DNA from 2 places in the Microbispora sp. NPDC004025 genome. Region 1 is predicted to be linked to the other one. Evidence: predicted binding sites of a transcription regulator. Region 1 holds the regulator's gene; the other holds the start of a gene.
What was found. Region 1 encodes HspR, which represses chaperone genes until heat shock. Its sites were predicted from a motif close to ANTTGAGTCNNNNNGACTCAANT; they were not measured.
Positions count from the first base shown of each region.

Region 2: the regulator HspR is predicted to act here: its motif matches at 3,640-3,662, upstream of lon (endopeptidase La).

Region 1 is NZ_JBSGHN010000004.1:362,464-370,076, forward strand. It holds gene ACWEQG_RS13675 (hypothetical protein) at 23-490, shown strand; gene dnaK (molecular chaperone DnaK) at 682-2,547, shown strand; gene grpE (nucleotide exchange factor GrpE) at 2,544-3,185, shown strand; gene dnaJ (molecular chaperone DnaJ) at 3,311-4,489, shown strand; gene ACWEQG_RS13695 (heat shock protein transcriptional repressor HspR) at 4,494-4,841, shown strand; gene clpB (ATP-dependent chaperone ClpB) at 4,865-7,456, shown strand.
Region 2 is NZ_JBSGHN010000016.1:42,670-50,282, reverse strand. It holds gene ACWEQG_RS31785 (methionine ABC transporter permease) at 1-57, opposite strand, end outside; gene ACWEQG_RS31780 (methionine ABC transporter ATP-binding protein) at 54-998, opposite strand; gene lon (endopeptidase La) at 1,266-3,626, opposite strand; gene ACWEQG_RS31770 (MFS transporter) at 3,820-5,238, shown strand; gene ACWEQG_RS31765 (HAD-IA family hydrolase) at 5,265-5,843, opposite strand; gene ACWEQG_RS31760 (hypothetical protein) at 5,874-6,707, opposite strand; gene arfB (alternative ribosome rescue aminoacyl-tRNA hydrolase ArfB) at 6,859-7,281, shown strand; gene ACWEQG_RS31750 (hypothetical protein) at 7,357-7,599, opposite strand.

The sequences.
Region 1 (7,613 bases):
TCTTTACAGCCGTGTAAGGGGCATGAGAAAGCTCTGGCTCGTGGCCCTCCTGTTCCTGGCGGTCGCCTGCGGGGGGACCTCCTCCACCTCGGCCTCACCCGAACAGCCGGACGGCTCCCCCACGGGCGCCGAGGCCGGCCACGGCTCGCCCGCGCCGGTCTCGCCGTCCGGCGCTCCGAGCGGCGCCCCCTCTCCCGTGACCCCGGCCGGGCCCACCCTGAACCCGCGCAAGGTGCCATGGGAGAGCGCCACTCCCGCCGACGACGGCTGGTCCCTCGACGTGGTGTGGTGGTCGGGCGTGGAGCCCTGCACCGTGCTCGACCGCGTCGAGGTGACCGAGACGGCGCGCGAGGTCACCGTCACGCTGTACGAGGGACAGGACCGGCGCTCGCCCGACGCCATGTGCATCGCGATCGCGATCCTCAAGAGCACCAAGGTGCAGCTCAAGGCCCCCCTCGACGGCCGAAAGGTCGTGGACGGCGCCAAATAGGCCGCACGGGCGGCGGGGGGACGCCACCCGCCGCGAAGCAGCGAGGACGGCGCCTCGCGACTGGCGATGACGGGAAGAAATCCGCGCGTCCCAGGGTTGAGCCCCATAGACTCAAGCTGTTTGACAGAGCCCCCACCGGGGCCCCAGTATTTGAGTCTGACCGACTCAACTTTGACTACAAGGACGTACTCATGGCACGTGCGGTAGGTATCGACCTGGGGACGACCAACTCCGTCGTCTCGATTCTCGAGGGCGGCGAGCCCACGGTCATCGCGAACGCTCAGGGCTCGCGGACCACGCCGTCCGTGGTCGCGTTCGCGAAGAACGGGGAGGTTCTCGTCGGCGAGGTCGCCAAGCGGCAGGCGGTGACGAACGTCGACAGGACCATCCGCTCGGTCAAGCGCCACATGGGCACGAACTGGTCGATCGAGATCGACGGCAAGAAGTTCACGCCCCAGCAGATCAGCGCGTTCGTCCTGCAGAAGCTCAAGCAGGACGCGGAGGCGTACCTGGGCGAGAAGATCACCGATGCGGTGATCACCGTCCCGGCGTACTTCAACGACGCCCAGCGGCAGGCCACCAAGGAGGCCGGCCAGATCGCGGGCCTCAACGTGCTGCGCATCATCAACGAGCCCACCTCCGCGGCCCTGGCCTACGGCCTGGACAAGGAGAAGGACCAGACCATCCTGGTCTTCGACCTCGGCGGCGGCACCTTCGACGTGTCCCTGCTCGACGTCGGCCAGGAGGACGGGCACGGGTTCGTCGAGGTCAAGGCCACCAGCGGTGACAACCACCTGGGCGGCGACGACTGGGACCAGCGGGTCGTCGACGAGCTGGTGACCCGTTTCAAGAACGCGCACGGCGTCGACCTGTCCAAGGACAAGATGGCCCTGCAGCGCCTGCGCGAGGCGGCCGAGAAGGCCAAGATCGAGCTGTCGGCCCAGACCGAGACCACGATCAACCTGCCCTACATCACCGCCTCCTCCGAGGGCCCGCTGCACCTGGAGGAGAAGCTGACCCGGGCGGAGTTCCAGCGGATCACCGCCGACCTGCTCGAGCGCTGCAAGGGCCCCTTCAACCAGGTCATCAAGGACGCGGGGATCAAGGTCGCCGACATCGCCCACGTGGTCATGGTCGGTGGCTCCACCCGCATGCCGGCCGTGTCCGAGCTGGTCAAGGAGCTGACCGGCGGCAAGGAGCCCAACAAGGGCGTGAACCCGGACGAGGTCGTCGCCATCGGCGCCGCACTCCAGGCCGGCGTCCTCAAGGGCGAGGTCAAGGACGTCCTGCTGCTCGACGTCACCCCGCTGAGCCTCGGCATCGAGACCAAGGGCGGGATCTTCACCAAGATCATCGAGCGCAACACGACGATCCCGACCAAGCGCTCGGAGGTCTTCACCACGGCCGAGGACAACCAGCCGTCGGTGCAGATCCAGGTCTACCAGGGCGAGCGTGAGATCGCGGCGTACAACAAGAAGCTGGCCACCTTCGAGCTGACCGGCATCGCCCCGGCCCCGCGCGGCATCCCGCAGATCGAGGTCACCTTCGACATCGACGCCAACGGCATCGTGAACGTCTCCGCGAAGGACCTCGGCACGGGCAAGGAGCAGTCGATGACCATCACCGGCGGCTCGGCTCTGGGCAAGGACGACATCGAGCGCATGATGCGCGAGGCGGAGTCCTACGCCGAGGACGACAAGAAGCGCCGCGAGGAGGCCGAGGTCCGCAACAACGCGGACGCCCTGGCCTACCAGACGGAGAAGTTCCTCCGCGAGAACGACGAGAAGGTCCCGGCCGACGTCAAGACCGAGGTCAACGACTCGCTCGCCGAGCTGAAGAAGGCGCTGGAGGGCACCGACATCCCCGTCATCCGCACCGCCGCCGAGAAGCTCGCGACCGTCAGCCAGAAGATGGGCTCGGCCATCTACGCCCAGTCGCAGGGCGGCGCCGAGGGCGCCGCGGCCGACGCGGGCGCGGAGGGCGCGCAGGCGAAGGCCGACGAGGACGTGGTCGAGGCCGAGATCGTCGACGACGAGCGGGAGGGCGGCCGCAAGTGAGCCCGCGTGAGAACGGCGCCGAGGAGGAGCCGGTGATCCGCGACAACCGCAAGATCGACCCGGAGACCGGCAAGGCCCGCGACTCCTCCGGGGACGCCACCGAGGCGGCCCCCGGGGACGACGGGACGGAGACGGCGACGGCGCCCGCCGGGGGGTCCGCGACGGACCTGCTCGCCGAGCGCACCGCCGACCTCCAGCGGCTCCAGGCGGAGTTCAGCAACTACCGCAAGCGGGTCGATCGCGACCGGATCGCCGTCAGGGAGCAGGCCGTCGCGAGTGTGCTCACCGAACTGCTGCCGGTGCTCGACGACATCGGTCGCGCCCGCGACCACGGCGAGTTGACCGGGGGCTTCGCGAAGGTGAGCGAATCGCTGGAGGCGGCCGTCGGCAAGCTGGGCCTGACCGCGTACGGCGCGAAGGGCGACCCCTTCGACCCGACCGTGCACGAGGCCCTGCTGCACAGCTATTCGGCGGAGGTGAGCGAGCCGACGTGCGTCGAGATCCTCCAGCCCGGCTACCGGGTCAACGACCGGATCCTGCGGGCCGCCCGCGTGGCCGTCGCCGAGCCGAGCGAGGAGGCGGCGCCGGAGGAGACGGCGGCCGGCTCCGGTGAGTCCGGCGGGCCGGACGAGAACTGAAACCGCGGAGTCTCTCCCGATCGGCGAAGATCGGGAGAGACCCGCGAGGGCACCCGCGACGACAGCCGCGGGACCGCCCGCGGGAACACAGATTGACTCCCCCTTTCGTGCGAAGGAAGCGATAGATGAGCACCAAGGACTACTTGGAAAAGGACTACTACGCCGTCCTTGGTGTGCCCAAGACCGCGAGCGCCGAGGAGATCAAGAAGGCGTACCGCAAGCTCGCCCGGCAGTACCACCCCGACGCCAACCCGGGGAACAAGGAGACCGAGGAGAAGTTCAAGGAGGTCTCCGAGGCGTACGACGTGCTGTCCGACGTCAAGCGGCGCAAGGAGTACGACGAGGCGCGCACCCTGTTCGGGTCGGGTGTGGGCGGCTTCGCGGGGGCGGGCGGCCCGCGCGGGGCCGGCGGCGGCTTCAACTTCGACCTCGGCGACCTGTTCGGCGGCTCAGGGTCGGGCGAGCGGATCGGGGACCTGTTCGGGGGACTGTTCAACCGGGGCGGCGCGGGCACGGGCACGCGCACGACCAGTGCCCGGCCCCGGCGCGGCCAGGACGTCGAATCGGAGGTGACGCTCGCCTTCGGCGAGGCGGTCGACGGCACGACCGTGTCACTCCGGCTGACCAGTTCGGCCGCCTGCACCGCCTGCGGCGGCACGGGGGCGAAGGCAGGCACCACGCCACGGGTCTGCCCGACCTGCGAGGGAACCGGGGCGGCCAGCCGCAACCTCGGCAACTTCGCCTTCTCCGAGCCGTGCCGCGACTGCCGCGGCCGGGGCCTGGTGGTCGACGACCCCTGCCCCGTCTGCGACGGCAGCGGGCGCGGCAAGAGCACCCGTACGATCCAGGCCCGCATCCCGGCCGGAGTCGGCGACGGCCAGCGCATCAGGATCAAGGGCAAGGGCGCGCCCGGTGAGAACGGCGGCCCGGCCGGCGACCTCTACGTGCTGGTCCACGTCAAGCCGCACCCCGTGTTCGGGCGCAGCGGGGAGAACCTGACCGTCACGGTCCCCGTCACCTTCCCCGAGGCCGCGCTCGGCGCCGAGATCAAGGTGCCGATTCTCCGGGGGATGCCGGTGACTCTGCGCATTCCCGAGGGGACGCCCAACGGGCGGACGTTCCGGGTGCGCGGCAGGGGGGCCTCCCGCAAGGACGGCACGAAGGGCGACCTGCTGGTCACCGTGCAGGTCGCGGTGCCGCAGAACCTCGACGACAAGGCCCGCGCGGCCCTCGAGGAGTTCAGGAACGCCACGGAGGGCCCGGACCTTCGCGAAGAGCTCATCAAGCAGGCCAGAAGCGAGTGAGCCGATGGATGCCAGCTTTTTCGACATCTCCGACGACACACCTGTTTATGTGATCTCCGTAGCCGCCCAGCTGTCCGGGCTGCACCCGCAGACGCTCCGCCAGTACGACCGGCTCGGGCTCGTCAGCCCCGGTCGTACGGCCGGGCGGGGGCGGCTGTACTCGACGAGGGACATCGTGCTCCTGCGCGAGGTCCAGCGGCTCTCCCAGGAGCACGGCATCAACCTCGCCGGCATCAAGCGCATCCTCGAACTCGAAACCGAGAACATGCGCCTGCGCGAGGAGGTCACCCGGCTCAGGGGTGAGCTCACGATGTTGCGGGCACTGGTCCGCTACGAACTGCCACCTGCCTGACCGGCGAATCGAGGCATTCACATATGGACTACAAGTTCACCCAGAAAAGCCAGGAGGCCCTGTCCGCGGCCGTCCGGCGCGCGGCGGCGGACGGCAACCCCGAGGTCGCGCCCGCGCACCTGCTGACGACCCTGCTGGCGCAGAACGGCGGCATCGCCGGGTCGCTGCTGCAGGCCGTCGGGGCGGACCCCCGGCAGCTGCGCGCCCAGGCGGAGGAGTTGCTCGACCGGCTGCCCAAGGCGCAGGGCTCCACCGTGAGCGCGCCGTCCAGCTCGCGTCAGCTGCACAGCGTCATCAACACCGCCGCCCAGCGGGCCAAGCAGCTCGAGGACGAGTACGTCTCGACCGAGCACCTGCTGGTCGGGCTCGCCACCGACGGCGGGCCGGTCGCCGACCTGCTGAAGGCAACGGGCGCCACCCCCGACGCGTTGCTCGAGGCGTTCGAGAAGGTCCGCGGGCACGCCAGGGTGACCAGCGAGACCCCCGAGGACACCTACCAGGCGCTGGAGAAGTACGGCGTCGACCTCACCGAGCGGGCGCGGTCCGGCAAGCTCGACCCGGTGATCGGCCGCGACAGCGAGATCCGCCGGGTCATCCAGGTGCTGTCGCGCCGCACCAAGAACAACCCCGTGCTGATCGGCGAGCCCGGCGTCGGCAAGACCGCCGTGGTCGAGGGCCTCGCCCAGCGGATCGTCGCCGGCGACGTGCCCGAGAGCCTGCGCAACAAGCGCCTGGTCGCGCTCGACCTCGGCGCGATGGTCGCGGGCGCGAAGTATCGCGGCGAGTTCGAGGAACGCCTCAAGGCCGTGCTCAACGAGATCAAGAACAGCAACGGCCAGATCGTGACGTTCATCGACGAGCTGCACACGATGGTGGGCGCGGGCGCCGCCGAGGGCGCGATGGACGCCGGCAACATGCTCAAGCCCATGCTGGCCCGCGGCGAGCTGCGCATGATCGGCGCCACCACGCTCGACGAGTACCGCGAGCGCATCGAGAAGGACCCGGCCCTGGAGCGGCGGTTCCAGCAGGTCTACGTGGGCGAGCCGACGGTCGAGGACACGATCGCGATCCTGCGCGGGCTCAAGGGCCGCTACGAGGCGCACCACCAGGTGCAGATCTCCGACAGCGCCCTGGTCGCCGCCGCCACGCTCTCCGACCGCTACATCACGGCGCGGTTCCTGCCCGACAAGGCCATCGACCTGGTGGACGAGTCGATGTCGCGGCTGCGCATGGAGATCGACTCGCGGCCGGTGGAGATCGACCAGCTCCAGCGGAGCGTGGACCGCCTCAAGATGGAGGAGCTCGCGCTCGCCAAGGAGACCGACGAGGCCAGCCGCCAGCGCCTGGAGAAGCTCCGCGAGGAGCTGGCCAACCGGCAGGAGGACCTCAACGCCCTGGTCAGCCGGTGGGAGCGGGAGAAGGCCGGCCTCAACAAGGTCGGCGAGCTGAAGAAGCGGCTCGACGAGGCGCGCGGCGCGGCCGAGCGGGCCCAGCGCGACGGCGACTTCGAGGCCGCGTCCCGGCTCATGTACGGCGACGTCCCGCGCCTGGAGAAGGAGCTCGCGGAGGCGACCAAGGCCGCCGAGTCGGCGGAGGCCGAGGCCGAGCCCATGGTGAAGGAGGAGGTCGGCCCCGACGACATCGCCGAGGTCATCTCCTCGTGGACCGGCATCCCCGCGGGACGGCTGCTCGAGGGCGAGACCGCCAAGCTGCTGCGGATGGAGGACGAGCTGGGCAGGCGCCTGATCGGCCAGAGCGAGGCGGTCAAGGCCGTCTCCGACGCCGTACGGCGGGCCCGGGCCGGCATCTCCGACCCCGACCGGCCGACCGGCTCGTTCCTGTTCCTCGGCCCGACCGGCGTCGGCAAGACCGAGCTGGCCAAGGCGCTCGCCGAGTTCCTGTTCGACGACGAGCGGGCCATGACCCGCATCGACATGAGCGAGTACGGCGAGAAGCACAGCGTGGCCCGCCTGGTCGGCGCGCCGCCCGGATACGTCGGTTACGAGGAGGGCGGCCAGCTCACCGAGGCCGTGCGGCGCAGGCCTTACACCGTGGTGCTGCTCGACGAGATCGAGAAGGCCCACCCGGAGGTCTTCGACATCCTGCTCCAGGTGCTCGACGACGGCCGGCTCACCGACGGGCAGGGCCGGACGGTCGACTTCCGCAACACGATCCTGATCCTCACCTCGAACATCGGCTCACAGTTCCTCGTGGATCCCACGATGGAGAACCAGGCCAAGCGCGACGCCGTGATGAACGCGGTGCGGGCCTCGTTCAAGCCCGAATTCCTCAACCGGCTCGACGACATCATCGTGTTCGACGCGCTGGGCACCGAGGAGCTGTCGCAGATCGTGGACCTGCAGGTCACCCGGCTCGCCCGGCGCCTGTCCGACCGGCGGCTCACGCTGACCGTCACCCCCGCGGCCCGCGACTGGCTCGCGCTGACCGGCTACGACCCGTTGTACGGTGCGCGCCCGCTGCGCCGCCTGATCCAGTCGGCCATCGGCGACAAGCTCGCCAAGGAGCTGCTGTCGGGCGCCATCCGGGACGGCGACGAGGTAATCGTCGATATCGACGAGGCAGGTGACACGCTGACGATCCGGCCCGTTCGGTAAGGTCTTCCCCACCATTGGGGCAAGCGCGCCCCGCCCTTCTCCCTCGCTGCTACGTTCGGCGTTCGTCGGACTACCGTACGCGATCAGGGGGACGTGGATGTCCAGGACATCACGAAGTATTCGAGGGCGGTGCGTCGCGCTTGCGGCGGTCACGGCC
Region 2 (7,613 bases), on a different contig from region 1:
CACCGCGGTCTGCCCGGTGGCCTCCCACAGCAGGGGGCTCATCTCCGACCAGGTCATCGGTCCTCCTCCGGCAGCAGGCCGCGCTCGCGCAGGTGGGTGAGGGCGTCCGCCGCACCGGCCCCGGTGATCCGCAGCCGCAGCCGGCCCGCCGGGGCCCCCGCCACTTGCTCGACCGCGCCCCCCACCACGGCGACGTCCACGTCGTACGCGCGCGAAAGACGCGACAGCAGGGTCTCGTCCGCGGCCAGGGCGACCGTCACGGTGCCGGGTTCGGCGGGCGGCAGCGGGAACAGCTCGGCGGCCAGGCGTGATCCGGGCGTGGCGAGCAGGTCGGGGATGCGGCCCGCCTCGGCGATCCGCCCGTCACTCATGATCGCCGCCGAGTCGCATACGGCCTTGATGACGTCCATCTCGTGGGTTATGAGCAGGATGGTCAGCCCGAGCTCCCGGTTGAGCCGCCGGAGCAGGGCCAGGATCGACTGGGTCGTGGCGGGGTCGAGCGCGGAGGTGGCCTCGTCCGACAGCAGCACCGACGGCTCGGCGGCCAGGGCCCGCGCGATGCCGACCCGCTGCTTCTGGCCGCCGGACAGCTGCGCGGGATAGGCCCCGGCGCGGTCGGCCAGGCCCACGAGGTCGAGCATCTCCGCGACGCGCCGGGCCCGGGCGGCCCTGCCGACGCCCATGACCTCCAGCGGGAAGGCCACGTTGCCCGCCACCGTGCGCGACGACAGCAGCGCGAAGTGCTGGTGGATCATGCCGATGCGCTGCCGGGCGCGGCGCAGGTCGGCCGCGCCGAGGGCGGTCAGCTCGCGCCCGTCGACGGTCACCGTGCCCTCGTCCGGACGTTCGAGCAGGTTGACGCAGCGCAGCAGCGTGCTCTTGCCGGCGCCGCTGCGCCCGAGCACGCCGAAGACCTCGCCCTTGCCGACGTGGAGGTCGACGCCGTCGAGCGCGACGACGTCGCCGTAGGCCTTGCGCAGGCCGGCGACCGTGATCACTGGCTGTCCTTCGAAGACGTGATCCGGCGCAGGATCAGATCGGGCAGCGGGGAGAGCGTCATCGTCGAGTGCCTTCGTCGGGAGGGGGTGGGGAGAACGGGCTTCAGACCGCGGGACACCCTCGCCCAGGCGGGTTGACCAGGTTCGATACGCTCACGAAGGGCTGCAACGGGAGTGAGTCACCCCTTATTCCCTACCGGTAATGTGTCCTCGATCACAGAGGCCCGCGCCTCCGGGACGGAGACGCGGGCCGGGTGCGGGAAAGGGTCAGGCGACCGCCTGCCGGGCGACCGTCGCCGGGGTGAGGGCCAGGTCGAGGACCTCACGGACGTCGCTCACCGCGTGGACGGTGAGATCGGCCAGCACCTCGGCCGGGACGTCGTCCAGGTCGGGCTCGTTGCGGGCCGGGATGAGCACGGTCGTGACCCCCGCCCGGTGGGCGGCGAGCAGCTTCTGCTTCACCCCGCCGATCGGCAGCACCCGCCCGGTGAGGGAGACCTCCCCGGTCATCGCCACGTCGGCGCGCACCGGTCGGCCCGACAGCAGCGAGGCCAGGGCCGTGGTCATCGTGACACCGGCCGACGGCCCGTCCTTGGGCACGGCGCCCGCGGGGACGTGGATGTGCACCGACCTGTCCTTGAGCGAGCCGACCGGAAGCTCCAGCTCCGCGCCCCGCGACCGCAGGAAGGACAGCGCGATCTGGGCCGACTCCTTCATCACGTCGCCGAGCTGGCCGGTCAGGGTCACGCCGGTCGCCCCGGTCTCCGGGTCGGCCAGCGACGCCTCGACGTAGAGGACGTCACCGCCCGCGCCGGTCACCGCGAGGCCGGTCGCCACGCCCGGCACCGCCGTACGCTGGCGCGCCTCCGGCAGGGACGACTCGGGCACGTGACGCGGCCGGCCCAGGTAGGAGACGAGGTCGTCCGCCGTCACCGTCACCGGGAGCCCGGCCTCGCCGAGGGCGACGTTCGCTGTCACCTTGCGCAGGATCCGGGCGATCGAGCGCTCGAGGGAGCGGACGCCGGCCTCTCGGGTGTACTCGCCCGCCAGGCGGCGCAGCGCCGCCTCCTCCACCGTCACGTCGTCGGCGGTGAGACCGGCCTTCTCCAGGTTGCGCGGGAGGAGGTGGTCGCGGGCGATGGCGACCTTCTCGTCCTCGGTGTAGCCGTCGAGCGTGACGATCTCCATGCGGTCCAGCAGCGGCCCGGGCACCTGCTCGAGCACGTTGGCCGTGGCGAGGAACAGCACGTCGCTCAGGTCGAGCTCGACCTCCAGGTAGTGGTCGCGGAACGTGTGGTTCTGCGCCGGGTCGAGCACCTCGAGCAGCGCCGCCGTCGGGTCGCCCCGGTAGTCGGCGCCGACCTTGTCGATCTCGTCGAGCAGCACGACCGGGTTCATCGAGCCCGCCTCGCGGATCGCCCGGACGACGCGGCCGGGCAGCGCGCCCACGTAGGTGCGCCGGTGGCCGCGGATCTCCGCCTCGTCGCGGACGCCGCCGAGGGCGACCCGGACGAACTTCCGGCCCATGGCGCGGGCGACCGACTCGCCGAGCGAGGTCTTGCCGACCCCGGGAGGCCCGGCCAGCGCGAGCACGGCGCCGCTGCGGCGGCCGCCGACCACGCCGAGGCCCTGGTCGGCCCTGCGCTTGCGGACCGCGAGGTACTCCACGATGCGGTCCTTCACGTCGTCCAGGCCCGTGTGGTCGGCGTCGAGCACCGCGCGGGCCCCGGCGATGTCGTAGGAGTCGGTCGTGTGGACGTTCCACGGCATGTCGAGCACGGTGTCGAGCCAGGTGCGGATCCAGCCGCTCTCGGGCGACTGGTCCGAGGCCCGCTCCAGCTTTCCGACCTCCTTGAGCGCGGCCTCCCTGACCTTCTCCGGCAGGTCGGCGGCCTCGATGCGGGCGCGGTAGTCCTCCTCCTCGTCCGAGGGGTCGCCGTTGAGCTCGGAGAGCTCCTTGCGGACCGCCGCGAGCTGCTGGCGGAGCAGGAACTCGCGCTGCTGCTTCTCCATGCCCTCCTGAACGTCCTTGCGGATGGTCTCGGCGACGTCCATCTCCGCGAGGTGGTCACGGGCCCAGCCGACCAGCTTGTCGAGACGCTCGGCCGGGTCGTCGATCTCCAGCAGCAGCAGCTTCTGCTGGATGGTCAGCCAGGGCGCGTACCCCGAGCTGTCGGCGAGGTCCGCGGGGTCCTTGATCTGGTTGACGGCGTCGACGACCTGCCACGCGCCCCGCTTCTGCAGGATGGTGGTGGTCAGGGCCTTGTACTCCTTGGCGAGCTCCTCGGCCCTGGGCCCGGCGGCGACCGGCTCCAGGACGGTCGCCTCGACCCACAGGGCCGCGCCGGGGCCGGAGGTGCCGGTGCCGACGCGCATGCGGTCGACGCCCCGGACGACGGCGGCGGGCTCCCCGCCCGGCAGCCTGCCGACCTGTTCCACGACCGCGCTCACCCCCACGGGCCCGTAGCGGCCGTCTATGCGGGGCACCAGCAGGACCGTGCTCTCGCCATTGGCGCGGGCGGCGTCGATGGCCGCGCGGACCTCGGAGTCCGACAGATCGAGCGGCACGACCATGCCGGGCAGGACGACCTCGTCGTCGAGCGGGAGGACGGGAAGGATCTGGGACATCAGCACTCCAGTAGGTTGAGTTATGTCGGCTCAACTAACAGGAGTCCGATCCTGTTCCCTGTTCTGCGCCAGTTCGCTGTGAGCGATCGTAATTGTGTAATCCCCTGCCATGACGCGCTCGCCCTCCCCCTAACGCATGATGGCGTCCATGACATCCGGACATATTCGGCTTCGCTCGACCTCAGGTCGATGGGTGCTGCTGACCACCGTCCTCGGGTCGGGCATGGCCACGCTCGACGGCACCGTGGTCAACGTGGCCCTTCCCGCTCTCGGACGTGACCTGCACGCCGGGATGTCCGGCCTCCAGTGGACCGTGAACGCGTACACGCTCACCATGGCCGCGCTGATCCTGCTGGGCGGGTCGCTGGGCGACCGGCTCGGCAGGCGGAAGGTCTTCGTCGCCGGGGTGGTCTGGTTCGCCCTGGCCTCCGCCCTGTGCGGGGCCGCGCCGAACACGCTCGTGCTCGTGCTCGCCCGTGCGCTCCAGGGCGTCGGCGCGGCGCTGCTGATCCCCGGGTCCCTGGCGATCATCCAGGCGAGCTACGCACCGGACGACCGGTCCCGCGCCGTCGGCGCCTGGTCGGGGCTGGGCGGCGTGGCCGCCGCGCTCGGGCCGCTGCTCGGCGGCTGGCTCGTGGAGGCGGCCGGCTGGCGGTGGGTGTTCCTGCTCAACCTGCCGCTCGCGGCCGTCGTGGCCGGCGTCGCCGCCCGGCACGTGCCCGAGACCCGGGACGCCGGGCCGCACGGCCGCTTCGACGTGCTCGGGACCGTTCTCGCCGCCCCGGCGCTGGCCGGGCTGACGTACGGCCTGATCCTCGCGGGCGACGGCCTGGTGCCGCTGGCCGCCGGGCTCGTCCTGAGCGTCTGCTTCGTGGTGGTGGAGATCCGGCGCTCCCCCCGGGCCCTCGTCCCCGTGGGGGTCTTCGCCTCGCGGGAGTTCACCGCGGTCAACGTCGTCACGCTGGTCATGTACGCGGCGATGGGCCTGGTGTTCTTCCTGCTGGTCGTCCAGCTCCAGGTGTCCGGCGGCTTCTCTCCCATCGCCGCCGGGTCGGCGATGCTCCCGGTCACGGTCCTCATGCTGCTGCTGTCGCCCCGGGCCGGCGAGCTGGCGGGCAAGGTGGGACCGCGCCCGCTCATGACGGGCGGCATCCTGCTGTGCGCGGCCGGGTTGCTGCTGATGAGCCGCATCGCCCCGGGCTCGTCCTATCTCACCGACGTGATGCCCGCGGCGGTCGTGTTCGGGCTCGGCCTGTCCGCCGCCGTCGCCCCGCTCACCGCGACCGTGCTCGCCACGGCGGAGGAGCGGTACGCGGGCGTCGCGAGCGGGATCAACAACGCCCTTGCCAGGACGGGCGGCCTCCTGGCCGTCGCCGCCGTCCCGCCGCTGGTGGGGCTGACGGGGGACGCCTACGACTCCCCTGCGGCGTTCACCCGGGGGTTCCACACGTCGATGCTGGTCGGCGCGGCCATGATGGCCGCCGCCGCGGTCGTCACGTTCCTCACGATCAGGACGAACGTCCTCGCGGCCGCGCCCGAACCGCCCGCCCCCGGCTGCCCGGTCGACGCGCCACCCCTCGGACCCCGCCCTCCGGCGAGTTCGGGCGCCTGACGCGGGAGGTTCACGCGCCCGCGAGCTCAGCCCAGCAGCGTCTTGAGGTCCTCGCGCAGGGCGGCGGCGTCACGGAAGTGGACGGCGGCGAGCCCGGCCCGCTCGGCCGCCGCGACGTTCTCCAGCCGGTCGTCCACGAAGACGAGGTCTCCGGGTGCGACCCCGAGCCAGGCCACGGTCTCGTGGAAGATCTCCGGCTCCGGCTTCACCAGGCCCATCCTGCCGCTGTAGAAACGCGGGCCGATCGGCCGCATGAACGGCAGCCCGTCGATGCCCTCGGCGACGCAGACCGGCATGTTGGACAGCAGCGCCATGGGCACCCCGACCCCGGCCAGCTCGTCGATGATCGCCACGGTCTCCTCGTTGGGCCGCGACCAGCTCGCGACGTCGAGGGCGACGACCGCCTCCAGGTCCGAACCGGCCATCGGCCTGCCGTACACGTGGGACCAGTACGCGGCGGGGTCGAGCGAACCCCGGTCGAAGTCGAGCCGCACCTCCCAGTAGCGGTCCTCGAATCCCGGATCACCTCCCGCCATGCGTGCGACGTCCTCGGGGGCCTGGGGAAGCGACACGACGTTGCCGTAGTCGAAAAGCACAGTCTTCATGGTCGTACGATCATAGCTCGTGTTCGGAAGTCAGGACACGTAGGTCTTGAGGTATTCGTTGGCGCTCCCGCAGCGCAGGTAGTTGCGCACGGTGTGGAAGTCGAGCCAGTCGATGTCGCAGGAGACGTCGCGCTCGACGCCGTCGAAGCACGAGGCCAGGACGGCCGGGATGGCGGCGATGTCGTCCTTGTCGGCGATGTTGACCCAGCGTCGCACCCCCGGCGGACGCGCCCCCCTGCCCCGCACCGGGACCGGCGCGAGCCTCTCGAAGACGACATCGCGCATGCCGAGCGGGCTGCCCAGCGTCACGAGCAGGTCGACCGTGAGATCGGGATACGCCCACAGCGCCTCGTAGGCCACGACACTGCCGAGCGAATGGGCGACGACCACGCGGGGACGGCGCCTGCGCACGACGCCGGCCACCGCGTCGCGGGCCCGCACGCGCGGGTCGCCGCCGCCCAGGTAGGCGGCCACCTCCGGGCAGAAGTCCTGCGCGAAGCGCACCGCCTGCGGGCCCATCCTCGTCAGCAGCCACTCGGCCAGCCGGTGGGCGAGGCCCGTGAGCGACTCCCCCGCCACGTCCCGGAAGGGCCCGCCGAGCTGGGCCGCCCAGTCGGCGAGCACCAGCTTGGCCGGCGCCTCCATCTGCCGGGGCGGCTTCGGCGGCCCGCTGCGCAGGTGATGGGCGTAGTAGGCGATCTCGGCGAAGTACTCCCCCGCGCCGTCCTCGCGCCCGGTGAGGCCCTGGTGCAGATAGGCGTTCCACTTGGCCCGCATGGCCTCGGCGGCGCCGCCCGCCGACCGGCCCGCCTCCTCGTAGTAGTGGTACTTGCCGATGCCGTGGACGCCCACGATCGAGGTCATGCTCCCGCCATCCCTTCGCCGGAATACCGGGGGTCACTGTGCACGACGCGATGGACCGCGACAACCGCGAGCGACGTTCACGGTGATAAATGGCGAGCAGTGGTGATATTCACCGAGATAGGTTGGAAATCCCGATCGAGGAAGGAACGTCATGACAGGCCCGTTGCACGTGCGCGGCTCGGTCGTCGTGCCCGAGGCGGAGCTCGCCTGGCGTTTCTCCCGCTCCTCGGGCCCCGGCGGCCAGGGCGTCAACACCACCGACAGCCGGGTCGAGCTGAGTTTCGACCTCGCGCGCACGACCGCCCTCGGCCCGGCGCTGAAGGCCCGTGCCGCCGAACGGCTCGCCGCCCGCCTCGTGGACGGCGTGATCACGGTGACGGCCTCGGAGCACCGCTCGCAGCTGCGCAACCGGGAGGCGGCGCGGGAACGGCTCGCCGCCCTGCTCCGCGACGCGGTCGCGCCGCCTCCGAAGCGGCGGCGCCCCACCAAGCCGTCCAAGGGCTCGGTCGAGCGCCGCCTGTCGGCCAAGAAGCACCGGTCCGACCTCAAGCGCCTGCGCCGTACGGCGGAATGAACAGCCGGAACGCCTCGGCGGGCGGGAGCGCGACCCTGACTCTCCCGACGAGGCGGCGGCGCCGCGGTCCTGCGCTCACCTCTCCTCCAGCCGGTGCGCGTCGGCCGCGGTGAGAGTCAGACCGTAGACCTCCTTGAGCTGACCGATCTTCGCGAGGGTCTCCGGTCCGAACGGCGCCTTGCCCTCGAAGGCGTGCAGGACGATCCCCTCGACCAGATCACCGAGGGACATGTCCAGGTATTCGGCCAGGCCCTTGAGCACCTTCAACGTGTTGCGCTCGATGCGCAGACCGGTCTGCGCGCGCTCGACTGTTACCATGTTACCAAGGTAAC